4 regions of the Citrobacter sp. GW821-FHT02E08 genome follow, and region 3 is predicted to be linked to each of the others. Evidence: predicted binding sites of a transcription regulator. Region 3 holds the regulator's gene; each other region holds the start of a gene.

Region 1 (8,072 bases), on a different contig from region 3:
ATCAACATGCTGGTGAAGGTGAAAGGGACGCCGCTGGCCGATAATGACGACGTAGACGCGTTTGATTTTATTCGCACCATTGCGGTGGCGCGTATCATGATGCCCACCTCGTTTGTCCGTCTCTCCGCAGGCCGTGAACAGATGAACGAACAGACCCAGGCAATGTGCTTTATGGCTGGCGCAAACTCGGTGTTCTACGGCTGTAAGCTGCTGACCACGCCAAACCCGGAAGAGGATAAAGACCTGCAGTTGTTCCGCAAGCTGGGGCTGAATCCGCAGCAAACGGCCGTGCTGGCCGGTGACAACGAACAGCAGCAACGCCTCGAACAGGCGCTGATAACCCCGGACACCGACGATTACTACAACGCGGCAACCGTATGACCTGGCAGCAAAAAATCGACGATGCGCTGATAGCGCGTCGTTCTGCCGATGCGTTGCGCCGCCGTCACGCGGTGGTGCAGGGCGCCGGGCGCTGGCTCCATGCGGGCGATCGTCAATATCTCAATTTTTCCAGCAATGACTACCTGGGGCTGAGTCACCATCCGCAGATTATCTGCGCCTGGCAGCAAGGCGCGGAGCGCTTTGGCGTGGGAAGCGGTGGCTCGGGTCATGTCAGTGGCTATTCCGTTGCCCATCAGGCGCTGGAGGAAGAGCTGGCGCAGTGGCTGGGGTATTCGCGTGCGCTGTTATTCATCTCCGGTTTTGCGGCGAACCAGGCGGTCATTGCCGCACTGATGGCAAAAGACGATCGCATCGTGGCCGACCGGCTTAGCCACGCATCGCTGCTGGAGGCCGCCAGCCTCAGTCCGGCGCAACTGCGTCGTTTTACGCATAACAACCCCGAACATCTGTCTCGTTTGCTGGCCGCCCCGATTTCTGGTCAACAACTGGTGGTGACCGAAGGGGTATTCAGCATGGATGGCGACAGCGCGCCGCTTGCCGAGATTCAGCGTACCGCACAACAGCACCGCGCGTGGCTGCTGGTCGATGATGCGCACGGTATTGGTGTTACCGGTGATGAGGGGCGAGGGAGTTGCTGGCAGCAGCAGGTGAAGCCTGAACTGCTGGTGGTGACATTCGGCAAAGGGTTTGGCGTCAGCGGGGCGGCCATTCTCTGTTCCGACAGTGTGGCAGAGTATCTGCTGCAGTTTGCCCGTCACCTGATCTACAGCACCAGTATGCCGCCCGCTCAGGCCCAGGCGTTACGCGCCGCTTTGGCGGTGATCCGTAGCGATGAAGGCCGCCAGCGCAGAGAAAAACTGGCGTCATTGATTGAACATTTTCGTGCTGGCGTGGATACCACGGCGTTCGCCCTGGCGCCTTCTCACAGCGCAATCCAGCCGCTGATCGTCGGCGATAACGCGCGCGCATTACAGCTGGCGGAAACGTTGCGCAGCCAGGGATGCTGGGCGACCGCGATCCGCCCGCCTACCGTTCCGGCGGGCACCGCGCGGCTACGTTTGACGCTGACCCAGGCGCACGAAAAACAGGACATCGATCGTTTGCTGGAGGTGCTGCATGGCGCAGTTTGATAAGCAGGCCATCGCGGCGGCGTTCGGACGAGCAGCGACGCAGTATGAACAACATGCCGAACTGCAACGCCAGAGCGCGGATGCGTTACTTGGATTGTTGCCGGATCGCGCGTTTTCGCAGGTGCTGGATGCCGGTTGCGGGCCGGGACGCATGAGCCGCCACTGGCGAGCACAGGGTTGCGAAGTGACGGCGCTCGACCTCTCGGCGCAAATGCTCGAGGAGGCGCGTCGTCAGCAGGCCGCAGACCATTATTTGATGGCGGATATTGAATCGATTTCGCAACCCACGGCGAGCTTCGATCTGGCCTGGAGTAACCTTGCGGTGCAATGGTGCAGTGATTTACCCCAGGCGTTGTCGGAGCTGTATCGCGTGGTACGCCCCGGCGGACAGGTAGCATTCACCACTCTGGCGCAAGGGTCGTTGCCGGAGCTGCGTCAGGCGTGGCGGGCGGTCGATAATCGGGCGCATGCAAACCACTTTTTAGACGGCATTGCCATCGAAAACGCCCTGAGAGGCTGGCGCGCCCGGCACCGGATTCAGGCTATCACGCTCTGGTTTGACGATGCGCTGAGCGCGATGCGTTCGCTCAAAGGCATTGGAGCGACCCATCTGCACGAAGGGCGCGAACAGAGGGTGCTCACCCGCAGCCAGCTCCAGCAACTGCAACTAGCCTGGCCGCAACAGCAGGGGAAATACCCGCTGACTTATCATCTTTTTTTGGGAGTGATTGAACGTGACTAAGCGTTATTTTGTCACCGGCACTGACACCGAAGTTGGGAAAACTGTTGCCAGTTGTGCGCTACTGCAGGCCGCCGCTCTGCGGGGTTACCGTACAGTGGGTTACAAGCCGGTGGCGTCGGGCAGTGAGATGACGACGGACGGTTTACGCAACGGCGATGCGCAGGCACTACAGCGCAACAGTACGCTGTCTCTGGCGTATCAGGACATCAATCCGTACACCTTTGCGGAGCCAACATCGCCGCATATTATCAGCGCCGACGAGGGAAGGCCCATTCTCGCGACGGTGATGTCTGACGGTTTACGGGCGTTAGAAGCCCAGGCTGACTGGGTGTTGGTTGAAGGGGCCGGGGGCTGGTTTACGCCGCTCTCAACGACGCTGACCTTTGCTGACTGGGTCCAGGCCGAGCAACTACCGGTGATTCTGGTGGTGGGCGTCAAACTGGGATGTATCAACCATGCCATGCTGACAGCGCAGGCGGTACAGCAAGCGGGTTTAACGCTCGCAGGCTGGGTCGCCAACGACGTGACGCCGCCTGGAAAACGTCATCAGGAGTATATGGCGACGTTATCGCGTGTGCTCCCGGCGCCGCTGTTAGGGGAAATCCCCTGGCTGGCTGAGTCGCCGGAATACGCCCCGACAGGTCATTACCTCGATCTCAGCGCTCTGGAGCGGGCGTCATCCACTGATTAAGAAGCTTGTCGTTTAGCTGGGTCAGTTGCCCCTGCGCCACGTTGCGTCCCCGGTGCAGGAGGCAAAAGCGGTCAGCGACCCGGCGAATCAACGGCAGACGTTGCTCCCCCAGCAAAAGCAGTGCAACCAAATGGTGAAAATGCGAGCAAGATCTCGTCTGGATGGGGTCGTGCTGTTAGCTGATAAAAATCAAAAATTAGCGATAATTTTTTTTTAGTTGCCCGAAAATGACCAGAAGGTCGATTTTGCCAGGCGGCAGTCCATACGGGCTGGAAGCAGTTATCCACTATTCCTGTGGATAACCTTGTGCATTAGAGTTAGAAAACATAACGTAAGCGAGAGAATACGCGGCCTGCGACTGAATTGATGCGAAAGACGGCTTAAAGAAATATTCGTTATAAAACAGCTTGTTAAATAAAAGCAATGGCTGAAAGAAAAGTGTCATGGATTGCCATAAAACGCGCATTACACTGCTTGACAAATGTTAAAAAAGTCATAGGTCTGGGGATAACCGACATCGGGTGGTTTTTTATCTCGTCTGGGGCTAAATTTTGCACTGTGATGACGTGGTTTTTGCTCGCGTAACAGAAATACTTTACCGTGCTACTGTTTTTTCATCCAGTATATTTTACTGGCAATCTTAGCCATCCCGAGTAAAATTACACACCTGCCCGCCCATTGCTTCAGGTAGCTGCTCATGAGTAAACCGTTCAAACTGAATTCCGCATTTAAACCTTCTGGCGATCAGCCTGAGGCGATACGTCGTCTGGAGGTTGGGCTGGAAGATGGTCTGGCGCACCAGACCTTGCTGGGTGTCACGGGTTCAGGAAAAACGTTCACCATTGCCAACGTGATTGCGGATTTGCAGCGCCCCACAATGGTGCTGGCGCCGAATAAAACGCTGGCGGCGCAGCTGTACGGCGAAATGAAAGAGTTCTTCCCGGAGAACGCGGTGGAATATTTCGTCTCTTACTACGACTACTACCAGCCCGAAGCCTATGTGCCCAGTTCCGACACGTTTATCGAGAAAGATGCCTCGGTGAACGAACACATTGAACAGATGCGCCTGTCGGCCACCAAAGCGCTGCTGGAGCGTCGGGATGTGGTGGTGGTGGCCTCTGTTTCCGCTATCTATGGTCTGGGCGACCCCGATTTATACCTGAAAATGATGCTGCACCTGACGGTGGGCATGATCATCGACCAGCGCGCCATTTTGCGCCGTCTGGCGGAATTGCAATACACCCGAAACGATCAGGCTTTCCAGCGCGGGACGTTCCGTGTGCGCGGCGAAGTGATCGACATCTTCCCGGCGGAGTCTGATGACATCGCACTGCGCGTCGAATTGTTCGATGAAGAGGTGGAACGTTTGTCGCTGTTTGATCCGCTGACCGGGCAGGTGGAATCAACGATTACGCGCTATACCATCTACCCTAAGACGCACTACGTCACCCCGCGTGAACGTATTGTGCAGGCGATGGAAGAGATTAAAGTCGAGTTGGCGGAGCGGCGTAAGAACCTGCTGGCGAACAACAAACTGCTCGAAGAGCAGCGTTTATCACAGCGTACCCAATTCGATCTGGAAATGATGAACGAGCTGGGGTATTGCTCCGGCATCGAAAACTACTCCCGTTATCTTTCCGGGCGCGGGCCGGGCGAACCGCCGCCGACGCTGTTTGACTATCTACCTGCTGACGGCCTGCTGGTGGTGGACGAATCCCACGTGACCATTCCACAGATTGGCGGGATGTATCGCGGCGACCGGGCGCGTAAAGAGACGTTAGTCGAGTATGGATTTCGTTTGCCGTCAGCGCTGGATAACCGTCCGTTGAAGTTTGAAGAGTTCGAAGCACTGGCCCCGCAAACCATCTACGTTTCCGCAACGCCAGGTAACTATGAGCTGGAGAAATCCGGTGACGATGTGGTGGATCAGGTGGTGCGACCGACCGGGCTACTGGATCCGGTTATTGAAGTCCGTCCGGTGGCGACGCAGGTGGATGATCTGCTCTCCGAAATCCGTATTCGCGCGGCGATCAACGAGCGCGTGTTGGTGACCACGCTGACCAAACGGATGGCGGAAGACCTGACGGAATATCTGGAAGAGCACGGCGAACGTGTGCGCTACCTGCACTCCGATATCGACACCGTTGAGCGTATGGAAATTATTCGCGACCTGCGTCTGGGCGAGTTTGACGTGCTGGTGGGGATTAACCTGCTGCGTGAAGGGCTGGATATGCCGGAAGTCTCGCTGGTGGCGATACTCGATGCCGACAAAGAAGGCTTCCTGCGTTCTGAACGTTCGCTGATACAGACCATCGGGCGCGCGGCGCGCAATATCAACGGCAAAGCCATTCTCTACGGCGATAAAATTACCGCGTCGATGGCGAAGGCCATTGGCGAGACGGAACGTCGCAGAGAGAAGCAGCAGCAGTACAACGAAGAACACGGCATCATCCCGCAGGGGCTAAACAAAAAAGTGGTCGATATTCTGGCGCTGGGTCAGAACATCGCGAAGACAAAAGCGAAGGGAAGAGGGAAGTCTCGCGCAGGGGCGAAGTCCGATGTGGTTGAGCTGGACATGACGCCGAAAGCGTTGCAGCAAAAAATCCATGAGCTGGAAGGGCAAATGATGCAGCATGCGCAGAATCTGGAGTTTGAAGAAGCCGCGCAGATCCGCGATCAGTTGCACCAGTTACGCGAGTTGTTTATTGCGGCGTCTTAGGGTTCTTAGCTGTAGGCCTGATAAGACGCGTTAGCGTTGCTATCAGGCTCACCGATTTAACCGAGCGCCTGTACCGCTTTTTCCAGTGCGCAATGCAGCAGCTGACGGTCATGACGATACGGAATATCGCTGGCCTCCAGAATCTCCTGAATCACAATTCTGTCGGTGATGGCTGAGACATCAACTTTCGGCCCGACCACGACCGCATCAATCACTTTCTTCCCGACATACTGCTCCATAATGGCGAGCTTATCGACAAGGGATAAACTGGCGGCGGGTAGACTCAACTCGCGCCCCAGATTGCCGATATACACCATCGGCGCAGGGGTACGTCGTAACGCCTGCGCCAGATCGTCCAGCAGCAGGATCGGCATCAGGCTGGTGTAAAAACTGCCCGGCCCAATCAAAATCAGATCCGCTTCGCTAATGGCTTGCACGGCCTCGCGGGTGGCAGGGACTTTCGGCGACAGCATCAACTCTTGCGGCGGCATAGACAACTGGTCGATATTGACCTCGCCGTACACTTCATGCCCCTGATCGTCGATTGCCATCAGATCTACCGGCAGTTCCGACATCGGAATTAAATGCGCATCCACTTTCAGCAAATTACGAATTAAATTGATGGCCTCAAGAGGCCTTACGCTAAGGTGATCCAGCGCTTTTAACATCAAATTTCCGAGGTTATGCCCGGAAAGTTCGCCATTACCGCCAAAACGATACTCAAACATGGCCGAAGCGACGCTAGGTTCAGTAATTAACTGGTTCAGACAATTACGCATATCGCCCCAGGCAATACCGCCTTCTGAACGGCGAATACGTCCTGTTGAGCCGCCGTTGTCTGTCGTCGTAACAATACCGGTCAGGCGTGAACCTAATGGCGAGAGTGAAGAAAGAACGCGTCCTAATCCATGCCCTCCGCCGAGAGCCACAACACGGTCGAGGTCTGCCAGCGTGCGATTGCGCATATAAATTCCTGGTGTCAAAAGATCTGCATTACAGTAGCGCAAATCGCGGGTTTTCAGCAATTAGCCAGGTAGGCTGAGTGGAAATAAAATCTTGCCGTCTACCTCTTTATGGCGAGGGGTAAGGTACAGCAAAATGATGTATATCAATGCAAAACTGTGGTTTTTGCTTATTCTGTAGCGAAAGTGCACGATCATGACGCTATATATATGATTATACAGCGTAAGTGTAGATGGCGTAAAAAACGTTTACACGCTAGTATCGGCATAACCACAATAAACACTCTAGCCTCTGCACCTGGGTCAACTGATACGGTGCTTTGGCCGTGACAACGCGTAAACGTGCTTGTCACCAGGGCGCAGGAAGAAATGACTCCGCCTCCCGTATTTGGAAAGGTGTACATGGGCTCACAACTTACCGATGCTTTCGCGCGTAAGTTTTACTACTTACGTTTGTCGATTACCGATGTGTGTAACTTTCGTTGCACCTACTGCCTGCCGGATGGCTACAAGCCTGGCGGGGTCACCAATAATGGCTTCCTGACCGTCGACGAAATTCGCCGGGTTACGCGCGCATTTGCGAACCTCGGCACCGAGAAAGTGCGCCTGACGGGCGGCGAACCTTCCTTACGTCGTGACTTTACCGACATCATCGCCGCCGTGCGTGAAAATGCCGCGATCCGCCAGATTGCTGTCACCACTAATGGCTACCGCCTGGCGCGTGATGCGGCGAACTGGCGCGACGCCGGTCTGACCGGCATCAACGTTAGCGTCGACAGCCTCGACGCCCGCCAGTTTCATGCCATTACCGGGCAGGATAAATTTCAGCAGGTGATGGCAGGAATCGATGCCGCCTTTGACGCCGGGTTTGAAAAGGTCAAAGTTAATACCGTGTTGATGCGCGATGTGAATCACCATCAGCTGGACACCTTCCTTGCCTGGATTCAGGCGCGCCCCATCCAACTGCGTTTCATCGAACTGATGGAAACAGGAGAGGGGAGCGAACTCTTCCGTAAACATCATATTTCTGGTCAGGTGCTGCGTGACGAACTGTTGCGTCGCGGCTGGCTCCATCAGCTACGCAAGCGCAGCGACGGCCCGGCACAGGTGTTCTGTCACCCTGACTATGCCGGTGAAATTGGTCTGATCATGCCGTATGAGAAAGATTTCTGCGCAACCTGCAACCGTCTGCGCGTGTCGTCAGTGGGTAAACTCCACCTGTGCCTGTTTGGCGAAGGCGGCGTCAGTCTGCGCGATCTGCTGGAAGATGACGCTCAACAGCATGCGCTGGAAGACCGCATTTCTGCCGCGCTGCTGGAGAAAAAACAGACCCATTTCCTGCATCAGAACCAGACCGGAATTACGCAAAATTTATCGTACATTGGTGGATAAACGCTAAAAGGAGATTTCAGATGAGTCAGGTAAG
Region 2 (8,072 bases), on a different contig from region 3:
TAAAGGCTGTTTCGATTGTTCGCTGGTGAGGAATTAGCGCGAATTGATAGAGTCGAGATCCCAGAGGTATTGATAGGTGAAATCAGCTTTCGGGTTGATCACACGAATTACACCAACCTGCGCAGATGCGCAGGTTTTTTTTTGCCTCTACGCAATCTGTAAACAGTAACACATAATTTACACAACTCGTTGCATTTGCGTTCATTCCTTTGCGTTTTCGCACTGGCGCACATTCAGCGTGGAGACCACAATCAAGATCCCAGAGGTATTGATTGGTGAGATTATTCGGTACGCACTTCGTACCCTGTCTCTTGCACCAACCTGCGCAGATGCGCAGGTTTTTTTTTGCCTCTGTTTATGCTCACTGTCGCCCCCACTGCCCATCTCGTGTAATCTGCCTCCACTCATTTTTACCGAATTGATGGACAAAGGGAGTGGTAATGCTATTTGGATTTTTTCGTAACCTGTTCCGCGTGCTGTACCGTGTACGCGTCACGGGGAATGCCGGAGCGTTGCAGGGACAGCGTGTTTTAATCACCCCAAACCACGTTTCTTTTATTGATGGCATATTGCTGGCGCTATTTTTGCCGGTTCGCCCTGTCTTTGCGGTCTACTCCTCTATCAGCCAGCAGTGGTACATGCGGTGGCTCACGCCGCTGATTGATTTTGTTCCGCTTGATCCCACCAAACCGATGGCCATTAAACATCTGGTACGTCTGGTTGAGCAGGGACGCCCGGTCGTGATCTTCCCGGAAGGGCGTATTTCGACGAGCGGTTCGTTGATGAAAATCTACGATGGCGCCGGATTTGTGGCGGCGAAATCGGGGGCGACGGTGGTGCCGATCCGGATCGAAGGCGCCGAGTTAACGCGTTTTAGCCGCCTGAAAGGTCTGGTGAAGCAGCGCTTTTTCCCGCAAATTCGCCTGCACATCCTGCCGCCGACGCACTTACCGATGCCTGAAGCGCCGCGTGCGCGCGATCGCCGAAAGCTGGCAGGGGAGATGCTGCATCAAATCATGATGGAAGCGCGCATGGCCGTGCGACCGCGTGAAACCCTGTATGAGTCGCTCCTGACGGCTCAGTACCGCTACGGCGCAGGCAAAAACTGCATTGAAGATATCAACTTCACGCCGGATACCTATCGTAAACTGCTCACTAAGACGCTGTTTGTTGGCCGTATTCTGGAAAAATATAGCGTCGAAGGTGAGAAGATTGGCCTGATGCTGCCAAACGCGGGCATCAGCGCGGCGGTGATTTTCGGCGCGGTTGCGCGTCGCCGTATTCCGGCGATGATGAACTACACGGCAGGCGTCAAAGGGCTGACCAGCGCGATTACCGCCGCTGAAATCAAAACCATTTTTACCTCTCGCCAGTTCCTTGATAAAGGCAAACTCTGGCATCTTCCTGAGCAGCTGACGCAGGTTCGCTGGGTGTATCTGGAAGATCTGAAAGCGGATGTCACCACTGCCGATAAAGTGTGGATTTTTGCCCATTTGCTGATGCCACGTCTCGCACAGGTGAAACAGCAGCCAGAAGACGCCGCGATGATCCTCTTTACCTCCGGTTCTGAGGGACACCCGAAAGGGGTGGTTCACAGCCATAAGAGTTTGCTGGCAAACGTGGAGCAGATCAAAACCATTGCGGACTTCACCGCCAATGACCGTTTCATGTCAGCATTGCCGCTGTTCCACTCATTTGGACTGACGGTCGGATTGTTCACGCCGTTACTGACCGGCGCAGAAGTGTTCCTCTATCCCAGCCCGCTGCACTACCGCATCGTGCCGGAACTGGTCTACGACCGTAACTGTACCGTCCTGTTTGGCACCTCAACGTTCCTCGGCAATTACGCGCGTTTTGCCAATCCATATGACTTCTACCGTCTGCGCTATGTGGTGGCGGGAGCGGAAAAACTGCAGGACAGCACCAAACAACTTTGGCAGGACAAATTTGGCCTGCGTATTCTGGAAGGGTACGGCGTCACCGAATGTGCGCCCGTGGTCTCGATTAACGTCCCGATGGCGGCAAAACCGGGCACGGTTGGCCGGATCCTGCCTGGAATGGATGCGCGTTTGCTTGCGGTTCCCGGTATTGAAGAGGGCGGTCGTCTGCAGCTTAAAGGCCCCAATATCATGAGCGGATATTTACGGGTCGAGAAACCGGGCGTGCTGGAAGTCCCAACCGCCGAAAATGCGCAGGGTGAGACGGAACGCGGCTGGTATGACACCGGCGATATCGTGCGCATTGATGAAAATGGTTTTGTGAAAATTCAGGGGCGCGCCAAACGCTTTGCTAAAATTGCAGGCGAGATGGTCTCGCTTGAAATGGTGGAACAGCTGGCGCAGGGCGTGTCGGCTGAAAAAATGCACGCCACGGCCATCAAGAGCGACGCCAGCAAAGGGGAAGCTCTGGTGCTGTTCACAACCGATGGTGAGCTTACGCGTGAAAAACTGCTGCAGTATGCCCGTGCTCACGGCATTCCTGAACTGGCTGTCCCGCGGGATATTCGTTACCTGAAACAACTTCCGCTTCTTGGCAGCGGCAAGCCCGATTTTGTGACGCTGAAAAGCTGGGTGGATGAACCGGAAAAACATAATGAGTGAGTCAGTGCACACTAACACTTCAATTTGGTCGAAGGGGATGATGTCCGTTATTGTCGCGCAGTTTCTCTCTGCGTTTGGTGATAACGCGCTGCTCTTTGCCACGCTGGCGCTGTTGAAAGCGCAGTTTTATCCGGACTGGAGTCAGCCGATCCTGCAAATGGTGTTTGTGGGCGCTTACATTCTGTTTGCTCCTTTTGTCGGGCAGGTCGCGGACAGTTTTGCCAAAGGGCGGGTCATGATGTTCGCCAATGGCCTCAAACTGCTGGGTGCCGCCAGTATCTGCTTCGGGTTTAACCCGTTTGTCGGCTATACGCTGGTCGGGATTGGTGCCGCCGCTTACTCTCCGGCGAAATACGGCATCCTCGGTGAGCTGACCACGGGCGACAAGTTAGTGAAAGCCAACGGCCTGATGGAAGCATCGACCATTGCCGCTATCTTATTGGGTTCTGTTGCGGGCGGCGTGCTGGCTGACTGGCATGTGATTGCTGCGCTGGTGGCCTGTGTCCTGGCGTATGGCGGCGCGGTGGCGGCGAATGTCTTTATTCCCAAACTGGCTGCCGCGCGTCCGGGGCAATCCTGGCATCTGGGCAAGATGGCGCGTAGCTTTTTCCGTGCCAGTATCTCGCTGTGGCGCAATGGCGAAACGCGATTCTCTCTGGTAGGCACCAGCCTCTTTTGGGGGGCTGGCGTTACGCTGCGTTTCCTGTTGGTGCTGTGGGTGCCTGTGGCCCTGGGGATCACCGATAACGCCACCCCGACCTATCTTAATGCGATGGTGGCGATCGGGATTGTGGTCGGTGCAGGCGCGGCGGCAAAACTGGTCACGCTGGAATCCGTAGCACGCTGTATGCCCGCAGGGATTCTGATTGGCGTAGTGGTACTGATTTTCTCCCTCCAGCACGCGCTGCTCCCGGCCTATGCTTTATTGATGCTGATTGGCGTTCTGGGTGGTTTTTTTGTGGTCCCGCTCAATGCGTTATTACAGGAGCGCGGTAAAAAAAGTGTTGGCGCAGGGAATGCCATCGCCGTGCAGAATCTCGGCGAAAACAGCGCGATGCTGCTGATGCTGGGCATCTACTCGCTAGCGGTTCTGGTGGGGATTCCGGCGGTCGCGATTGGTATCGGATTTGGGGCGCTATTTGCGTTTGCGATAACGGCGCTGTGGATCTGGCAGCGCCGCCAGTAATTTATATGCCGGGTAGCGGCTTTGCCTCACCCGGTCAATACATCATGCGTGTTGTCGGCCTGAGCCGCGTAGCGCCATCAGGCTCTTTCCATTACGGTGCCGGGTAGGTATAAACCTGATGCACCGCTTCAATCTCTGCCAGCACCTCTTCCGTTAATTCCAGATGCAGGCTTTCCACGTTAGTTTTTAACTGTTCCAGCGTAGTTGCGCCGAGCAGAGTGCTGGCGACAAACGGCTGACGACGGACAAAGGCCAGTGCCATCTGCGCCGGATCGAGATTATGGCGTTTTGCGATATCGACATACGCCGCGACGGCTTTTTGCGTCTGCTCGCCGCTGTAGCGCGTAAAGCGGCTAAACAGCGTATTACGTGCGCCAGCCGGTTTTGCGCCATTCAGGTATTTTCCGCTCAGCGTCCCAAATCCCAGACAGGAATAGGCCAGCAATTCCACCCCTTCGTACTGACTGACTTCCGCCAGGCCGACTTCAAAGCTGCGGTTGATCAGACTGTAAGGATTCTGGATGGTGACAATGCGCGGCAGATCGTGTTTATCCGCCAGATGCAGATAACGCATCACGCCGAAGGCCGTTTCGTTGGAAACGCCGATATAGCGAATTTTGCCCGCCCGCTGGAATTCGGTCAGCGCTTCCAGGGTGTCCAGCAGTGAGATAACCGGCGCGGAATCCGTCCAGCTATAACCCAGTTTTCCGAAGCAGTTGGTCGGGCGCTGCGGCCAGTGAACCTGGTATAAATCGATATAATCGGTCTGTAGACGCTTGAGGCTGTCGTGCAACGCCTCGCGGATATTTTTACGATCCAGAGCCTGATTGGGGCGAATACTGTTGTCATTGTTACGTGCTGGACCGCTGACTTTGGTGGCGACGATCAGTTTCTCGCGGCTGCCGTGTCTGGCGAGCCAGTTACCCACGTAGGTTTCTGTTAATCCTTGAGTTTCCGGACGAGGCGGCACCGGATACATCTCGGCAACGTCAATTAAATTGATGCCGTTAGCCACGGCATAATCGAGCTGTGCATGTGCGTCGGCTTCGCTATTTTGTTCACCAAACGTCATTGTGCCCAGCCCCAGTGTACTTATTTCAAGCGAGCTGTGGGGTATACGGTGATATTGCATAGCCGTTTCCTTTTTATTATTACGACATAAGGACTATAAAAATGGCAGAGGGAAGGGAAAAGGGGAAGCGAAAAATCTAAAGGCCAGCAGGAGGCTGACCTCAATCTCGGGGAGGTATGTTAGCGCTCGATAATTTGGGAGACATCATCACGGTTAATCTGCATGGCGTTGCCCTGCTGATCGTGATAGCTCACCAGACCGGTATCGTCATCGATTTCTGGTTTGCCGTCGGTCAGGATCATGCGGCCATCTTTCGTTGCCATGACATAATCACTGCTACATCCAGATACAGCAAAAGCCAGTCCTACAGCGGAAATTACTACTGCCCATTTTTTCATCCATTTATCCTCGCGTGGCTTGGGTCTGATAATAGTCTAGTAATAACGCGAAGTTATGCCTGGCGAAAGCAGGAAAATCTGAAACTGTGAGGATCGGAGAGGGAAGTGAGTCTTCGCTCCTCGAAAGAGGAGCGAAGGGGTCAATCAGAGTGGATTCTTTTTATTGCGCAGCAGGTTCAGAGTCTCTACGGCAATAGAGAAGAACATGGCGAAATAAATGTACCCTTTCGGCACATGTATCTCGAAGCTTTCCAGAATCAGGGTGAAACCCACCAGAATCAGGAAAGCGAGCGCCAGCATTTTCACCGAAGGGTGACGGTCGACAAAATCACCGATTGAGCGCGCGGCAAACATCATCACGCCAACAGAAATGACGACCGCCGTCATCATAATGAACAGATGATCGGAAAGGCCCACCGCGGTGATCACCGAATCCAGGCTGAAGATAATGTCCAGCATCATGATCTGCACAATGGCGCCCAGGAAGGAACTTACGCGGGTTTTAAGTCCCTCTTCTTCACCCTCAATCGATTCATGGATCTCTTTGCTGGCTTTCCAGATAAGGAACAAGCCCCCCAGAAACAGAATGAGATCGCGTGCGGAAATGGATTGACCCATCACCTCAAACAGCGGATTGGTCAGACTGATTACCCAGGAAATTGATGCCAGTAAACCTAAACGCATCAACATAGCGCCCGCCAGCCCAAGACGACGGGCGTAACTGCGTTGTGCTGTCGGGAGTTTTGCGACAACCAGAGAAAGGAAAATGATGTTGTCGATCCCGAGAACGATCTCCAGAATCGTCAGTGTTCCGAGCGCAAGCCAGGCGTTAGGATCGTATATCCATGCAAATAACATCGAACAAAGCCCTGCAAAAAAAATGAAGCGGTGATTATATGCGTCTATCGCGGCAGGGGAAAGGTCATGGCGTGCCTAATCGTTCTGTATTAAAAAATGGCGTTCCAGAAGTGGGCGAGTGAAGCTTTTTTTCAGGTAAAAACCACGCGGTAACGTCAGGATTAGCTGGCCCTGCACGCCAATGGCCTCTGTTAGCGCTTTCGCGTTGGCGGCCTTTGGTCGCAGTTGTAAAAATTCGCCATGGCGGGCGGTGATCCGCTCAACCTGGCCCAGTACGATCATGTCCATTAACTCTTCCCAGTCGAGACGTAACTGCTGCTCTTCTTCTTCATTTGGACTCCAGAGAAGCGGCGAACCGACGCGACGCTCTGCCAGCGGAATGGAGCGCTCGCCCTCAACGGGTATCCACAGTACCCGCTTTAACTTGTGGCGGACGTGGCTTGTCTCCCATGTCACCCCGCTGTTTCCGGTTAGTGGCGCAACACAAACGAAGGTAGTCTCAAGAGGTCGCCCCAGACTGTCCACCGGGATGGTTTTCAGCTCCACGCCTAATTCCGCGAAATCTTGCTCTGGCTTACTGCCTGCGCTGGCACCAAGCCAAATCTCCAGCAGTACGCCGATCCAGCCTTTGTCCCGTTTCAGATCCTTTGGCGTCACGATCCCTGCCAGCGCTGCCAGTTCACCCAATGTGTAGCCTGAAAGCCGCTGTGCCTGAGCCAGCAACAGAGCCTCGGATTCAGGTGGTGAATGTAATGGATGGAGTCCGGACATCGGGTTATCCCTTAGGTGAAAAAATGAACAATGATTTTATACCGTGTGAACAGAGTTTATCTTTTTCCACACGCTATGTTCAATCTCATGATTTATATTGATTTTTAGTTTGCTGATCGACGAGTTGCGCAACGGCGAAATGAGTTTTCCAATTCTGGTCACTGAAAATAAACAGGATCTTACACCATGTTATCCACAGAAAGATGGGATAACTGTGCAAAACCCTCACTACTGTTTCAATTTACAGCCTTGACGTGAGACGAAAATCGAATTTTCACACAAATTGTGCCTAACTTATTGGCACAATCTGTGGATAAAACCGACGCTGGTCGATCTTTCATCAGTCCGATGATCCTGGATGTGACGCCCATCACGATTCTATGCTCTGAGTAGCGAATATGACAGTTAACTCAATGAATATACGCGGCTATTTTTTCACGGTTTTCAGAGTCCCATTCAGACTGTTCCGGGTTTTCCCGTGGTAATTCCATACTTCTTCACAACTATATCCACAGAAAAGGTGAATAAAATCGCCTGCAAGTCCCTCCCTCTGTTTATAACTCGGTCCTTAACTGTGAGTTATTCAATTGTTATTAGAAATGTGTGCGGTTAAGAGAGTGGTTTACCGTCTCTCTGTAGTGTGAAACAATCGTTTATATATAAGGTTTATGTTGAGGTAGTCCGGTGATTGATGACGATGGCTACCGCCCAAATGTAGGGATCGTAATTTGTAATCGTCAGGGGCAGGTTATGTGGGCCCGGCGGTTTGGTCAGCACTCCTGGCAATTCCCGCAAGGTGGAATCAATCCAGGAGAATCAGCAGAACAGGCGATGTACCGGGAACTGTTTGAAGAAGTAGGGTTAAGCCGCAAAGATGTGCGGATCCTTGCATCTACTCGCAACTGGTTGCGTTACAAGTTACCGAAACGTTTGGTGCGTTGGGATACAAAGCCGGTGTGTATCGGCCAGAAACAGAAATGGTTTCTACTGCAACTGATGAGCGGTGACGCGGAAATCAATATGCAAACCAGCAGCACTCCTGAGTTCGATGGTTGGCGCTGGGTGAGTTACTGGTACCCGGTCCGACAGGTGGTATCATTTAAACGCGATGTCTACCGCAGGGTGATGAAAGAGTTCGCAAGTGTTGTGATGGCGCTTCAGGAAAGTACCCCTAAGCCGCAAAGTGC
Region 3 (8,072 bases):
TGCCGACATGCAGCACGCCAGACATCCAGCAACTGGCTGCCGTCACGTGCGCCATACGCCTGCCCGGAATGCGCTTCGACAGCATAAGCAAATCCATCAAGGGCATAGGCGGTAAAGGTCAGCAGGGTCATCAGAACAGCGTTCACCGCAATGATGTCGCTGCCCAGTCGCGCCCCGAGAACCGTGATCGCACCAAAGCACAGTTGCAACAGCAACGAACGCAGCATGATATCCCGGTTAAGTGCCAGCAAACGGCGGAAATTCCCCCGCCAGGCCTGTTTCAGCATCGTGGATGACACGCCGCGCAGTGTAAGCACTTTGCGCACCATCATCAGCCCAAGCAACAACGTGGCATATTCTGCAATCACCGTCGCCAGCGCTGCGCCCTGCACGTTCATATGCAAACCCATCACCAGCCACAGATCGAGCACAATATTGAGAACGTTGCCGACAACCAGCAGGATCACCGGTGCGCGGGCATACTGAACGCCCAGCAGCCAGCCCAGCAGCACCAGGTTCGCCAGCGATGCCGGAGCGCTCAGCCAGCGGATCTCCAGAAAACGTCGCGCCTGCACCAACACCGCTTCATTTCCACCGACGATATGCAATGCAAGATCGATGACTGGCGTGCGGAACAACGCGATCAAAGCTCCCGCCCCCAACGCCAGAATCAGTGGCTGCACCAGCGCGCGTGCCAGCGCCTGGGGATTTTTGGCACCAAACGCCTGAGCCGTCAGCCCGGTGGTGCTCATGCGTAAGAAAAGCAACAGCATGAAGAGAAAGCTGGTTGCCGTTGCGCCCACGGCAACACCGCCCAGATAAACAGGGCTGTCCAGATGCCCGATGACCGCAGTATCCACCAGTCCCAGCAAAGGAACGGTGATATTGGAGAAAATCATCGGTAACGCGAGACGCCAGAGTGCTTTGTCGGAAGAGGTAAAGAAAGGCATGCAGGAAAGCCTGAGAAGGAGTTAAAACAAACAGTGGCGCGAGATGCGCCACTGTATCAAAACAATATTACAACCACTCACCGTTACGGATGACGCCGACTGCCAGCCCTTCAATCGTGAAGTTTTGCTCGCGCAGGTCAACCACAATCGGTTTGAATTCACTATTTTCTGGCAGAAGTTCGATTTTATTGCCCTGTTTTTTCAGGCGCTTAACCGTGACTTCATCGTCGATACGCGCCACCACGACCTGGCCGTTACGCACGTCCTGGGTTTTGTGTACCGCCAGCAAATCACCGTCCATAATCCCAATATCTTTCATCGACATACCGCTGACGCGCAGCAGGAAATCGGCATTAGGTTTAAACAGCGACGGGTCGACCTGATAGTGGCCTTCAATATGCTGCTGTGCCAGAAGGGGTTCCCCTGCCGCCACGCGACCTACTAAAGGCAGACCCTCTTCTTCTTCCACCAGCAGGCGGATACCGCGAGAGGCACCGGAGACAATTTCAATGACCCCTTTACGTGCCAGCGCTTTCAGGTGTTCTTCAGCCGCATTTGGGGAACGGAACCCCAAACGCTGCGCGATCTCCGCACGCGTCGGTGGCATACCTGTCTGGCTGATGTGATCCCGAATAAGATCGAACACCTCTTGCTGCCTGGCCGTTAACGCTTTCATTCCGCCCCCTGGGTGTATATACAGTTATGCTGTGAGTATATACAGTTAAAGGCGATTTTGGAACCACAAGCGGCACAAAAAACAAGAGATTTATCGGATTATGGAAGCCTTATCTAAAATGCGACCACAGCAGGATTCCCCAGGTGATCATCGCGACAAAGATCGACAGCAATACTGCCGCTGACCCCATATCTTTCGCCCGCCCGGAAAGCTCATGGTGTTCAGAGCCAACACGGTCAACCACCGCCTCAATCGCGCTGTTGAGGATTTCCACTATCATCACCAGCATGACAGAACCAATCAACAAAACACGCGTGATGGCATCCACATCCAGCCAGCAGGCAATCGCCACGCCCAACAGCACAGCAACACTTTCCTGACGAAATGCCGCTTCATGAATCCATGCAGCACGAAAACCTTTCCAGGAATAACCAGCAGCTTTAATAATTCGGGTGAGTCCAGTGGTATTATTAGCCATCAAAAGAACCTTTTTGCATTATCAGCGTCAATGACATTATATCGTTAACCCACAAAATTCGGGTTACAGCGGCGCGAAGTATGACGGGATACACCAGAAATTCGCTAGACTTTCTGATATCCTTGCAGCGCATTTGCATTATTAACCAGAGGCTTTACATCGTTTATGTCTGGCTGGCCACGAATTTACTACAAATTACTGAATTTACCATTAACCGTACTGGTAAAAAGCAAGTCTATTCCGGCGGAACCCGCTCCGGAATTGGGGCTCGATACATCTCGTCCCATTATGTACGTTTTACCGTACAACTCAAAAGCAGACTTGCTGACGCTGCGTGCCCAATGCCTGGCGCACGATCTCCCCGACCCGTTAGAGCCGCTGGAGATCGACGGAACTCTGCTGCCGCGTTATGTGTTTATTCACGGCGGCCCGCGCGTATTCACCTACTACACGCCGAAAGAAGAGTCGATCAAACTCTTTCACAATTACCTCGACCTTCACCGCAGTAATCCAGATCTGGATGTACAGATGGTGCCGGTATCGGTGATGTTCGGCCGCTCTCCGGGGCGTGAAAAGGGTGAGGTAAATCCCCCTCTGCGTATGCTGAATGGCGTACAGAAATTCTTTGCTGTTTCCTGGCTGGGGCGCGACAGTTTTGTCCGTTTCTCGCCTTCCGTTTCCTTACGACGGATGGCTGACGAGCACGGAACCGACAAAATTATTGCCCAAAAACTGGCGCGTGTGGCGCGAATGCATTTCGCCCGTCAGCGTCTGGCGGCGGTCGGTCCTCGTCTGCCTGCCCGACAGGATCTGTTTAACAAGTTGCTGGCGTCAAAAGCCATTGCGCGCGCGGTAGAAGACGAAGCGCGCAGCAAAAAAATCTCCCATGAAAAAGCGCAGCAGAACGCCATTGCGCTGATGGAAGAGATTGCCGCCAACTTCTCCTACGAGATGATTCGCCTGACTGACCGCATTCTGGGTTTCACCTGGAACCGACTGTATCAGGGGATCAATGTCCACAACGCAGAGCGTGTACGCCAGTTGGCGCACGATGGGCATGAAATCGTCTATGTGCCCTGCCACCGCAGCCATATGGACTATCTGTTGCTCTCGTACGTGCTCTATCATCAGGGGCTGGTGCCGCCGCATATCGCTGCCGGTATCAACCTGAACTTCTGGCCAGCTGGCCCGATTTTCCGCCGCCTGGGCGCGTTCTTTATCCGCCGTACCTTTAAGGGCAACAAACTCTACTCCACCGTCTTCCGCGAATATCTCGGCGAGCTGTTTAGCCGTGGTTATTCCGTGGAATATTTTGTGGAAGGCGGGCGTTCCCGTACTGGCCGTCTGCTGGATCCGAAAACCGGCACCCTGTCGATGACCATTCAGGCGATGCTGCGCGGCGGTACGCGTCCGATCACCCTGGTCCCCATTTACATCGGTTACGAGCACGTAATGGAAGTGGGGACTTACGCCAAAGAGTTGCGTGGCGCGACGAAAGAAAAAGAGAGCCTGCCGCAAATGCTGCGTGGCTTGAGCAAGCTGCGTAATCTGGGTCAGGGCTACGTTAACTTTGGCGAACCGATGCCGTTGATGACGTACCTGAACCAACATGTTCCTGAGTGGCGTGAATCTATCGATCCGATCGAAGCCGTGCGTCCCGCCTGGCTGACGCCAACGGTCAATGGTATCGCCGCTGAGTTGATGGTCCGCATTAACAAAGCGGGCGCGGCAAATGCCATGAACCTGTGTTGCACCGCGTTGCTCGCATCCCGTCAGCGTTCGTTAACGCGCGAGCAACTGACAGAGCAGCTCGAGTGTTATCTGGATCTAATGCGCAATGTCCCGTATTCCACCGACTCTACGGTTCCGTCGGTCAGCGCCAGCGCGCTGATTGACCACGCGCTGCAAATGAACAAGTTCGAGGTCGAGAAAGATACCATCGGCGATATCATCATTCTTCCGCGCGAGCAGGCGGTACTGATGACTTACTATCGCAACAACATTGCGCATATGCTGGTTCTGCCTTCACTGATGGCGGCCATCGTGACCCAGCATCGTCGCATCTCCCGCGACGCGCTGCTTGAGCATGTTGAAATTCTCTACCCAATGCTGAAAGCAGAACTGTTCCTGCGCTGGGAGCGGGATGAACTGGCGGGCGTCATCGACGCACTGATAAGCGAAATGCAGCGTCAGGGACTGATTACCGTCCAGAATGAAGAGCTGAATATCAACCCGGCACATTCCCGTACGCTGCAACTGTTGGCAGCGGGTGCGCGTGAAACTCTGCAACGTTATGCCATCACCTTCTGGCTGTTGAGCGCAAATCCGTCGATCAACCGCGGCACGCTGGAAAAAGAGAGCCGCACCGTAGCTCAGCGTCTTTCTGTTCTGCACGGGATCAACGCGCCGGAGTTCTTCGACAAAGCGGTATTCAGCTCTTTGGTGTTGACCCTGCGTGATGAGAAGTACATCAGCGATACCGGTGATGCGGAGCCTGAAGAGACGATGAAGGTTTATCAGATGTTGGCTAATCTGATCACCTCAGATGTGCGTTTAACCATAGAAAGCGCAACGCAGGACGAGTGATGTTAAAAAGCCGGGTGGCGGCTTCGCCTTACCCGGCCTACGGTTCTGCGCAATAATGTAGGCCCGGTAAGCGCGAGCGCCACCGGGCTTTTTTATCAGAAGTGCCAGTAACTCATCGCAAGCCCCAGAAACAGCACCAGGCCAACATAGTTGTTATTCATAAATGCTTTAAAACAGGCTTCGCGTTCACGGTGCACAATCAGTTTTTGTTGATACACAAACAGGGCGCCAGCCACCAGCAGCGACCAGTAATACCCCAGTCCCAGACCGTTCATCCAGCCAATCAGCGCCATCAAGGCCAACACACCCACCTGCAGGATGCCAATGATCACCTTGTCATACTGACCGAACAGAATGGCCGTTGATTTAATACCGATTTTCAGGTCATCGTCCCGATCCACCATGGCGTATTGCGTATCGTAAGCCACTGCCCAAAGAATGTTGGCGAGGAACATCAACCAGCAACTCAGCGGAACTGACTCACTGACGGCGGCAAACGCCATCGGTATCGACCAGCCAAACGCCGCACCCAACACCACCTGCGGTAAATGCGTGTAACGTTTCATGAAAGGATAGACCCACGCCAGAGCCAGCGCGGCGACCGACAGCAGGATCGTCATCGTATTCAGCGTCAACACCAGCAGGAACGCGAGGAGCACCAGAACCACAAAAAGCGCCCGAGCTTCTTTCTCGGTGACTGCACCGCTGGGCAGCGGTCGGTTCGCCGTGCGTTTGACGTGCCCGTCAAATTTGCGATCGGCATAGTCGTTCACCACACATCCCGCCGCGCGCATCAACCAGACGCCCGCCACAAACACCAACAATATCCATAATTGCGGCATTCCGGGTGTCGCCACCCACAGCGCCCACAGTGTTGGCCAGAGCAGCAGTAAAGCGCCGATTGGCTTATCCGTACGCATCAAGCGGTGAAACGCCAGTAGCTTATTCTGCGTCAGACTCCACTCCATATCTTTTCCTCTCAGTACAACGGCGATGCAGGTAAAAACAATTCTGTCAGCAGGAGCGGCTTTCCGCTCAACCGCAGACGGGACCGACGTCCCCACAGCGCTGCATCGCGACCAATCTCAATAAAATCTCGGGTCAACGTCGATGATGTAAACAGGTAACGCCCAAGCGGGGTTTTACCCAGATTTTGCAACGCCAGCTCAGGGCCGCACAACGTTGACTCCGGCACCACAGTACGCCCGGCAAGCCAGGGTTCGCCATCCGCACATAACAGAATTTCACGTAACCAGTAACGGGATTCCGTCGGCAATAGCGGCAGTTCTTCCGCCACTTCATGTTGGCCAACAAATCCTTCCCGAATCATCGTCACGCTCACCTGTTTTCCCTGCTGCTCAAAACGTTTGGTCATGGAATCTTCCAGTAACAGCCAGTCCAGCTGTTGGGAGTCCAGCGCAGGGATCGCGTCAAAATAACGCAGCGCACGCAGTTGCGTTAACGCAGGGTGTGGCATGCCTTGCTCTCCAGTTCATAACGTGAGGGCATTGTATCGCAGAAAAGAGATTACGGGAGGCGTAAAGATAATTAAGTGAACTGTTGCGCAACAGGAGTGTAACAATTCGCATGGAATGATAAAAAAAGGTGCGTCAGGAGACGCACCAGTTGTTGCAAAATCAGCAATGCGGGGAGACGGTTACCCCTTGCCTTTTACACTGCTGATAAAGGTGGAACGGGCAGATGTGGACCCCAGGCGTTCAGCTTCATCAAGCAGTTTCAGCGCTTTATCCACGTCACCTGCGGCGACGGCATCTTTAATGGCTTTGTTGAAGTAGCTCTCGGTGTCGTTCAGCATGGGCTCACTTTTCTTCGCCGATGCTGGTGCGACGACAGGCGCGGCAGCAACCGCCGCCGGGGCAGCATACGCTGGCGCAGGTGCCGCCGTGTTGCCGACGGTAACCGGACCCGGTGCGGAAGAGCCAAACAGCGGCCCCACCAGCACACTGGAGCTGCTGTTGGTTTTCACTTTCAGTTTCAACAGGCCGTCGGTGGTATGACGCGCGATAGGATCAGGGATATCCGGAATGGCGTTACCGACGCCTTTTGCATATGCCTTAGCGGGATCGAGCAGCGTAGTGGTCTGCTGGAGATCTTTTTCGGTGGTGAAGACCAGAACATAGAGCTTCTGCTGACCCAGGGCTGGCGTGAGACGCATCACCCCTTCCAGGCTATCCGCACTCATCACGCCCGGTTCCTGGTAGGTAAAGTAGCTGCTGGGGAAGAATGCAGAAGGCGTCATGTTCTGATCAAGAATGAGAACGTTCGGCGCAAATACGCTGGTTTGCTTGTTCACTTCGCTGGTCAGTGTCAGCGTCAGCTCACCAATGTTTGCCGGTACGCTATAGGCAGCAACCGGGCCGCTAATACCAGCGACATCAAGGCGTTGACCGCCGGTGGCAAGTTGTGTGGACTGCGTTTTGCTCTGGTCGACAGGCGTCCAGGTTAATTGTTGTAACGCAGCGGTCGGAATCGCAGGCGCAGCGCTAATGTCTTGCGGAACATAATTCACGTCCGCCAGCGTCACGCCCGGTGCGCTTGCGAACAACCCTGCAGATAAACAAAGGGCAACGAGACTTTTCTTCATTTTCATTGTTATCACCTCAGATAGCATGGGTTCAGCGGTGGCCAGGCAATAGCGCGCTAAACTCCAGAACAGAGGGGCTTGCGCCCCTCTTTAGGTCTTTACGTCAGATTAGCGATGTATTACCACCAGATTTCCATCTGGGCGCCAAAGGTGACTTCATCATCGTCACCACGGCTGAAGGTTGTGGTGCTGGTATCGCTAACGGCAACACCATTGTCGTAGCCCCACTTCTCATCCCACTTCGCATAGGTTGCAAAGAGACGGATCGCCGGACGAGACCAGATGCTGTCGCCAGCCTGCCACTGTTGCGCCAGGGTGATTTTGAACTGGTCGTTGGTATCGTCGGTTTTCTGAGATTTGACGCTGTCGTAACCCACTTCAAGCAGGGTGCTCATGATTGGCGTCCACTTGTACATCGGGCGAACACCCACGGTGTACCATTCCGTACCGTTGTCGTTATCCCAGTCGATATTCTGGTACATCGCCACGTACATCAGATCCCAGCTATCGCCCAGAGAGATGGCACCGTGATCGAGAATACGGGTCAGGCTACCGTTGTTGTTGAGGAAGTCCTGATCGTTATCGAAATTACCGAAGATATCCTGGCTGCGGCTACCCTGCGGAATACCTTTACCCTGAGAGGTCATCGCGTCAGTGGCGTACTGCACCACAAACTTGTTGTAGCCTTTCAGCATGCTCTGCGTATGTTCAGCAGTGAACATCCAGCCATCTTTGGTGGCGCCATCGGCAAGGTCATAGCCGTCAGTCGTGTTGGCG
Region 4 (8,072 bases), on a different contig from region 3:
GATAATGAAACCTATGGTTTTCACGTTGATGGCGCAGTACGCAGCCACCCGGAAAGCGGCTGGATGCGCACCGATCTTTCTGCCACCCTATTCCTGAGTTCGCCGGAGAGCTATGACGGTGGGGAACTGATTGTTAACGATACCTACGGGCAGCATGCGGTGAAGTTACCGGCCGGCGATGTGGTGCTGTATCCCTCCAGCAGCCTGCATTGCGTCACCCCCGTAACACGGGGAGTCCGCGTTGCATCATTTATGTGGGTCCAGTCGATGATCCGTGATGATAAGAAACGCGCGATGCTGTTTGAACTGGACAAAAATATCCAGTCACTCAAAAGCCACAACGGCGAAAGTGAGGAGATCCTCTCTTTGCTCAACCTCTACCATAACCTGCTGCGTGAATGGTCTGAGATCTGAGAAGACGCTGTCTTGACGGTGCGATTATTGCCCCCACATTCACTACAATTACCCTATGAAATGAATGTGGAGGTAACGGCTTATGGCATCCGGATGGGCAAATGACGACGCCGTGAATGAGCAGATCAACAATACCATTGAAGATGCTGTCGCACGCGTTCGCGGGGAATTACCCCAGGGGGAAAGTCTGCATGAATGCGAAGAGTGTGGCGATCCTATTCCCGAAGCCCGACGCAAAGCCGTTCCGGGAGTGAGGTTATGCCTCGCCTGCCAACAGGAGAAAGATTCAAGAAACGAAACATTCTCAGGATATAATCGCAGAGGATCGAAAGACAGCCAGTTACGTTGACTTATCTTTACCGAAAAAATCGCGCGACGCGTTTTTCTTTACGCTCACGGTTTTTGGCGAACTGCGTAGCAAAATGTGCCGTTATCCTTTGCTCTGTAAACGGCAACAACAAGAACTGTAAATGCATAATCCGAATTTATTAATAATCAATAAGTTATTTGTCATTCAATATTTTTGATTAACGCCGTCAATTCTATTCGATTTTATCTCTCGCTAAATAACGTGATACTTATCACATCGACGGAACATCGTCTTACTAACAGAATAACCTGCGAGAAATTAACTATGAAAACCATCAAATATGCTGTTGCCGCTATCGCTCTGTCTGGACTCTCTTTTGGCGTTTTCGCTGCCGAGCCGGTAACGGCTGCACAAGCACAAGACATGAATAAAATCGGTGTAGTTTCTGCGGAAGGCGCCACTACCCTGGACGGTCTGGAAGCGAAACTGGCTGAGAAAGCCGCTGCTGCTGGCGCAAGCAGCTATAGCATTACCTCTGCATACAGCAACAACAAAATGAGCGGTACTGCGGTTATCTACAAATAATTTTTTGTCTGTATGCCAACAGACGCCCTGCTCCAACCCTCATAGACCTGTGTGTTACCCTTTGTTTGCCCGTCCACCACTGGACGGGCTTTTTTTACCTGAATCCGTTAAAAACTCTGACCAACGCGTGCCAGACCGTCTGTCAGTGTCTCCACCTCACCAGTTGCCACCAGACAGCAGGCCATTTGAATTTTCAACGCGTCAGGAACCGGTTCGCTACCCGCCAGACAGCGCTCAATCCAACGCGCCGTGGTTTCTGGATCTTTCGCGACAGGGAGTGGCACCGGCTCCTCGGGCATCTCACGTTGGCGATCCACAATCACCTGCACTCCACGCTTATCGATCAGGCTAATTTGCGGGCAGCGCTGCGGATTGGCGTACACTTCCCCTTCGGTGCCATGCATCAGCAGACTGCGTCCGCCAATGTCACCAAAGAACTTCGCCACACGTGGGACATATTCCGGATGAGAAACGCTGGCAAGACGTAAGGCGGCATCTTCTGCAAAAGGCGTCGCCAGCTTCGCCAGCGTGTGTGCACTGTTACGCACCCCCATTCGCCAGCGCATCGCCAGCTGTTTTTCCAGCGGCGGGCACAGTGTGCCGACGGGAATGAACACCGGTTGGTGTCCGTCGAGTTTTGCCTGCGCCTGACCGACATTCAGGGTCGGCGTAATTCCCAACAGTTCAAAAATAGTTTCGGTCAATACGCGAGTCAGATCTTCGCTCACCCCGTGAACCACCACCGGAAAACCCAGTTTACGCAGCAGGATAGCCAGCAACGGCGTCAGGTTCGCCTGTTTACGCGCCCCGTTATAGCTGGGGATCACGATAGGCATCGGTTTTGCCACTGGCGGCGTCAGACGAATAGTGTGGTTCTGCATCGCCTCATAGAAGCCCAGCATTTCGGCTTCGCCCTCTCCTTTAATGCGCAGCGCAATCAGTACGCCGCCCATTTCCAGGTCAGGGACTTCCCCCTTTAGCATATGGGTATACAGGCCGCGCGCGGTGTCCTGGTCCAGATCGCGGGCATGATTTTTACCTCGCCCAACCTCTTTGATGATTTTGCGGTAATCCATCGAAAACTCCTTGCGGGGGTGCACACACCATTAGCGCCGTCTGCGGCGAGTCGCTTTTGCTTTTGTTTTTACTATAACGTCTGGCACGACAGGTTGCTCTATCGGAAAAATGGGTAACGCATTCAGTAAACGCTTCCCATAATTTTTGGTCAACAGACGCTTGTCGTAAATCACCACTTCCCCCCAGCAGCTGTGGCTACGGATCAATCGCCCCACCTGTTGGATTAAATTAAACGACGCGCTGGGCAAACTCTGCACTTCAAAGCGGTAACGGTTCAGGCTTTTCAGCCACTCCCCTTCGGTGATGACCACCGGGCTGTCGATAGGTGGAAAAGCAATCTTGTGAATATGAACCTGAGTGAGCAATTCACCTTTCAGATCCAACCCTTCCGCAAAAGATTGCAGACCCACCAGCACGCTACGTTCGCCATTTTCCACCCGCTTGCGGTGCAACTCCACCAGCCGGTATCGCGGCTGATCGCCCTGAACTAACAACAGCAGACGTAAATCCGTCACATGCTCAAGAAACCGTTGCATCGCCCTGCCACTGGCAAACAATACCAGCATGCCCTGGTGTTTTTTGCTCTCAAGCTCCTGACGAAAATAGGCCGCCATCTCCGCAATATGTTGCTCTTCGTTATCGATAAGCGGCTCATACTGCATTTGCGGTATGACGATTTTCCCCTGTTCTAGATGGTTGAAGGGCGAGTCGAGGGCCACGAAACGGTCGCCCGCTTTCTCCTTCAGTCCGCTCATCTCCTGCAAGCGAGAGAAACTGTTCAGCGAACGTAGCGTGGCGGAGGTCACCACAATATGCGGCACGCTGCGCCAGAGCAGCCTTTCCAGCTGATCGCTGACGCGAATGCCGACACAGTGAAACCAGACATGCATTTGCCCGTCGCGCACATCGCGGGTGGCCCATTTGGACACCGGCGCGCCTGACGATTGTGCCAGCGACGCCAGACGCCACAGCTTGCTTTGCGCTTCGAACATGCCCAACGCACGGTTCATCTGCAAAATCACCCGATGCAGGCGCACGATATCGTGGGTTCCGGTTTTTTCGCTGAGATCGTTGAGAAACAGCTCCGCCAGCCCACGCAACATTTCTGTGAGTTTCGCCAACCGCTGACAAATCTCCATCACCTCTGCGGGCAATTCGCCCATTGAGAAGCGATGCTCCGCCTCCTGGGTGGCGGGCATATAAAGATTCAGAATCGCGTTCAGCGAGGCAATCAGCTCATACAGCTCTTCGCAGTGCGCGTTCAGACGCTCAGGGATAGCCAGTGGCGGCGTGGTTTTTGGCCGAAACTGTTCCAGACAGGTCGCCACCAGTTTGGTAAACAGATCGAGTTGCAGGCGATACCAGGGCGCCGTGATTTCAGCACTCATTTCCAGCGCATCGCGCGCAACATCGGGCAGATGATGCCCTTCATCCAGCACCAGCAGCAGATTTTTCGGATCCGGCAAAACCGCTTCGCTCTCCATTGCCGCCATCACCAGCGCATGGTTTGCCACCACCACTTCGGCTTCCTGAATCTCACGGCGCGCCACAAAGAACGGACATTCGCGGTAATAGTGGCAGTTACGGTTGAGGCAGCCGGCTTTGTCGGTGCTCAGACGCTGCCACAGTGAATCATCAATGGCGATATCGGTATGATCGCGTAAACCATCCCACTTGTAGCTGTCCAGATCGCCCTTCAGCCGGGCACAACGCTTTTGCTCTTCCTGATTGTTCGGTGTGAGTTCGTCGTCAAGAAACGCCAGCAGATCCTGTTGGTCAGGTTCGGTGCTGGCCAACGCCGCCAGATTGCGCGGACACACATACCGCCCGCGCCCAAAGGCGGCGGTGAACTTAAGATCGGGAATAATTTTTCGCAGCAGGGGAAGGTCTTTGCTGTAAATCTGATCCTGCAAGGCGACGTTGGCGGTACTCACCACCAGCGTTTTTTGTTCTTCGCGCGCGATGGCGATACCGGGGATCAGATACGAGAGGGTTTTCCCGACGCCGGTCGGCGCTTCGATCGCCAGATGTCGCCCGTCTTCCCCGGCCAGTGTTTTAGCGACGTCAGCAATCATCTGCCGCTGCGGCGCACGGGGAATAAAGTCGGGGATCTGTTCCTGAAGCGCCTTATACCAGGCAGCAATTTGCGCTTTTAGCGCAGCGGTCAATGCCATGAGAAAACCTGAAATACTGTATAAACAGCCACTATTGTGGCACTTTCTTAGACGGGTCGCAAAAAGAAAAACCCGACCATTCGGTCGGGCTTCCCGTTTACTGCATTACTCTGCCGAAGACAGTCTGCGCGGACGGCGTGGCGGGCGCGGCTTATCGCTCGCCGGTTTCGCATCACCTGACCGGCGCGAAGGTTTGGCCCCGGCTTTAGGCGCACTACCTTCTGAACGACGCGGTTGCTGCTGACCACGGCCTGCACCGCCCTGACCTTGCCCCTGTGGGGATCGGCCACGACCGCCGCCGCCGCCACCACCACGTTGCTGCTGGCGACCGTTTTGAATCGGCTCGGCTTTAATGGACGGGTCCGGCTCATAGCCCGGCAGCGCGATACGCGGGATCTCTTTTTTCAGCAGTTTCTCGATGTCACGCAGCAGTTTGTGTTCATCAACACAGACCAGCGACAGCGCTTCACCGGTTGCCGCCGCACGCCCGGTACGACCGATACGGTGGACGTAATCTTCCGGCACGTTCGGCAATTCATAGTTCACCACATGCGGCAGCTCTTCAATATCCAGGCCACGCGCCGCGATATCCGTGGCGACCAGCACGCGAATGTCGCCGGATTTAAAATCAGCCAGCGCACGCGTACGCGCCCCTTGCGATTTATTGCCGTGGATGGCCGCACTACGAATGCCGTCTTTATTCAACTGCTCCGCCAGGTGGTTGGCACCATGTTTGGTGCGGGTGAAGACCAGCACCTGCCGCCAGTCGCCCTGACCAATCATCTGCGACAGCAGTTCACGTTTGCGTTTCTTATCAACAAAATGGACGTGCTGCGTCACCTGCTCGGACGCCGTGTTACGACGCGCGACTTCGATTTCCAGCGGATTACGCAGCAATTTCTCAGCCAGCGCTTTGATGTCGTCGGAGAAGGTCGCGGAGAACAGCAGGTTCTGACGCTTCGGCGGCAATTTAGCCAGTACGCGACGAATGTCGTGGATAAAGCCCATGTCCAGCATGCGGTCAGCTTCATCCAGCACCAGAATTTCAATCTGATCCAATTTGACGGCGTTTTGATGTTCCAGATCGAGCAAACGGCCAGGGGTTGCCACCAGCACGTCTACGCCGCCACGCAGTTTCATCATCTGCGGGTTGATGCTTACCCCGCCGAAAACCACCAGCGAGCGAATGTTCAGGTATTTGCTGTAATCCCGCACGTTCTCGCCAATTTGCGCGGCCAGTTCACGGGTTGGAGTCAGGATCAACGCACGTACCGGGCGACGTCCCTTAGCATGCGGTTCATTGGAAATAAGATGCTGCAGCAGCGGCAGCGTAAAGCCCGCTGTCTTACCCGTACCCGTTTGCGCACTGGCCATCAGGTCACGGCCTTGCAGTACCGCAGGGATCGCCTGCTGCTGGATAGGGGTGGGTTCACGGTAGCCCTGCTCTGCAACGGCGCGCAAAATATCAGGATTTAAACCCAGGGAATCAAAAGACATAACTACTCCGAACCGCCCCGACCGTTCCCGGTGTAGTTTTCAGGGAGATACTCGCAAAAGAGATGACAAAAACCACAGTGTCATGAAGGGGCGGAGTGTAGCAGTTTTTGTGACGTACCGCATAAATTATCCCGGAGCGTACCTGAAACAAAATAAAGCGCTGGGCTGGACAAGCGTAAAAATCAGTCATAATGTTAATCAATCGATTGATTAATACTTAGGTCATGCCATGAATACCTCAACCATGACGACCAAAGGCGAGCAGGCAAAAAGCCAGCTGATTGCCGCTGCCCTTGCGCAGTTCGGTGAATATGGCCTGCATGCCACCACCCGGGATATCGCCGCGCAGGCCGGGCAGAATATCGCTGCCATTACCTACTATTTTGGCTCAAAGGATGACCTCTACCTCGCCTGCGCCCAGTGGATTGCCGACTTTATTGGCGGGCAGTTTCGTCCTCACGCCGAGGAGGCGGAACAGCTCTTCGCCCAGCCGCAGCCCGATCGCGCTGCAATGCGCGAGCTGATTCTGCGCGCGTGTAAGAACATGATCATGCTGCTGACCCAGGAAGACACGGTGAATCTCAGCAAATTCATCTCGCGCGAACAGCTCTCCCCAACGGCAGCCTATCAGTTGATACACCATCAGGTTATCGCCCCACTGCACACCCATTTGACGCGGCTGATTGCGGCCTATACCGGCAGTGATGCCGAAGATACCCAAACCATTTTGCATACCCATGCGCTGTTAGGGGAAGTGCTGGCGTTTCGTCTGGGAAAGGAAACGATCCTCAAGCGCACAGGCTGGTCGCAATTTGATGAGGAGAAAACTGCGCTGATTTACCAGACGATCACCTTTCATATCGATCTCATTCTGCAAGGTTTAACGCAAAGGAGTCTGGACTCATGAAGAAACCCGTCGTTATCGGACTGGCCGTGGCGGTGCTTGTCGCCGTGATTGCTGGTGGAACGTGGTGGTACCAAAGTCGGCAGGATAACGGGCTGACGCTGTACGGTAATGTGGACATTCGCACCGTCAATTTAAGCTTTCGCGTCGGCGGCCGACTCGCTTCACTGGCGGTTGACGAAGGCGATACCATCACCTCCGGGCAGGTGCTGGGCACGCTCGATAAAGCGCCGTATGAAAACGCATTAATGCAGGCCAAAGCGGGCGTCTTAGTCGCAAAGGCACAGTATGACCTGATGCTGGCAGGCTATCGCGATGAAGAGATTGCCCAGGCCGCCGCCGCCGTCAAACAGGCGCAGGCCGCCTTTGACTACGCGCAGAACTTTTATCAGCGTCAGCAGGGATTGTGGAAAAGCCGCACAATTTCCGCCAACGATCTGGAAAACGCCCGCTCGTCCCGTGACCAGGCGCAGGCAACGCTGAAATCGGCGCAGGACAAACTGAGCCAGTACCGCACCGGTAACCGCCAACAGGATATCGCCCAGGCGAAAGCCAGCCTTGAACAGGCGCAGGCGCAACTGGCGCAAGCCGAACTCGACTTGCAGGATACCGCACTGGTCGCCCCCTCTGACGGTACGCTGTTAACCCGTGCCGTGGAGCCGGGCAGCATGCTGAATGCCGGCGGCACGGTTCTCACCCTCTCGCTGACGCGTCCGGTCTGGGTTCGCGCCTACGTCGATGAGCGTAACCTGAGCCAGGTACCGCCAGGGCGAGAGATTTTGCTGTATACCGATGGCCGTCCCGATAAGCCCTATCACGGCAAAATCGGTTTTGTTTCTCCGACCGCAGAATTCACCCCGAAAACCGTCGAGACCCCGGATCTGCGCACCGATCTGGTCTATCGCCTACGCATTGTGGTGACAGATGCCGATGATGCGTTACGCCAGGGGATGCCGGTGACGCTGAAGTTCGGTAATGAGGCGCGGCATGAATGACGCCGTCATTACGCTAAACGGACTGGTTAAACGCTTTGCGGGAATGGAAAAGTGCGCCGTGGCTCCGCTCGACTGCACGATTCACGCGGGTTATGTCACGGGGCTGGTGGGGCCGG

Evidence for each region. Region 3 encodes LexA, which represses DNA repair genes until DNA is damaged. Its sites were predicted from a motif close to TNCTGTATGTACATACAGNA; they were not measured.
Region 1: a site for LexA is predicted at 3,570-3,589, ahead of uvrB (excinuclease ABC subunit UvrB). Genes of this name have one in related genera too.
Region 2: a site for LexA is predicted at 7,115-7,134, ahead of mutH (DNA mismatch repair endonuclease MutH). Genes of this name have one in related genera too.
Region 4: a site for LexA is predicted at 4,575-4,594, ahead of dinG (ATP-dependent DNA helicase DinG). Genes of this name have one in related genera too.

What each region holds. Positions count from the first base shown of each region.
Region 1 is NZ_JBWKVL010000006.1:228,886-236,957, reverse strand. It holds gene bioB (biotin synthase BioB) at 1-381, shown strand, start outside; gene bioF (8-amino-7-oxononanoate synthase) at 378-1,532, shown strand; gene bioC (malonyl-ACP O-methyltransferase BioC) at 1,519-2,274, shown strand; gene bioD (dethiobiotin synthase) at 2,267-2,965, shown strand; partial or broken gene AC07UY_RS10980 (ABC transporter ATP-binding protein) at 2,931-3,083, opposite strand; gene uvrB (excinuclease ABC subunit UvrB) at 3,663-5,684, shown strand; gene yvcK (uridine diphosphate-N-acetylglucosamine-binding protein YvcK) at 5,741-6,649, opposite strand; molybdenum cofactor riboswitch at 6,916-7,061, shown strand; gene moaA (GTP 3',8-cyclase MoaA) at 7,049-8,038, shown strand; gene moaB (molybdenum cofactor biosynthesis protein B) at 8,059-8,072, shown strand, end outside.
Region 2 is NZ_JBWKVL010000001.1:453,721-461,792, forward strand. It holds gene aas (bifunctional acyl-ACP--phospholipid O-acyltransferase/long-chain-fatty-acid--ACP ligase) at 441-2,600, shown strand; gene lplT (lysophospholipid transporter LplT) at 2,593-3,786, shown strand; gene AC07UY_RS02180 (NADP(H)-dependent aldo-keto reductase) at 3,878-4,918, opposite strand; gene ygdR (lipoprotein YgdR) at 5,038-5,256, opposite strand; gene AC07UY_RS02190 (TerC family protein) at 5,401-6,114, opposite strand; gene mutH (DNA mismatch repair endonuclease MutH) at 6,190-6,885, opposite strand; gene rppH (RNA pyrophosphohydrolase) at 7,570-8,072, shown strand, end outside.
Region 3 is NZ_JBWKVL010000012.1:32,382-40,453, reverse strand. It holds gene dinF (MATE family efflux transporter DinF) at 1-950, opposite strand, end outside; gene lexA (transcriptional repressor LexA) at 1,018-1,626, opposite strand; gene AC07UY_RS15485 (diacylglycerol kinase) at 1,736-2,104, opposite strand; gene plsB (glycerol-3-phosphate 1-O-acyltransferase PlsB) at 2,270-4,690, shown strand; gene ubiA (4-hydroxybenzoate octaprenyltransferase) at 4,786-5,658, opposite strand; gene ubiC (chorismate lyase) at 5,670-6,167, opposite strand; gene malM (maltose operon protein MalM) at 6,348-7,301, opposite strand; gene AC07UY_RS15460 (maltoporin) at 7,415-8,072, opposite strand, start outside.
Region 4 is NZ_JBWKVL010000006.1:211,008-219,079, forward strand. It holds gene ybiX (PKHD-type hydroxylase YbiX) at 1-414, shown strand, start outside; gene AC07UY_RS10870 (DksA/TraR family C4-type zinc finger protein) at 497-763, shown strand; gene ybiJ (DUF1471 family protein YbiJ) at 1,049-1,309, shown strand; gene ybiB (DNA-binding protein YbiB) at 1,417-2,385, opposite strand; gene dinG (ATP-dependent DNA helicase DinG) at 2,416-4,560, opposite strand; gene rhlE (ATP-dependent RNA helicase RhlE) at 4,666-6,057, opposite strand; gene cecR (transcriptional regulator CecR) at 6,287-6,964, shown strand; gene hlyD (secretion protein HlyD) at 6,961-7,956, shown strand; gene AC07UY_RS10905 (ATP-binding cassette domain-containing protein) at 7,949-8,072, shown strand, end outside.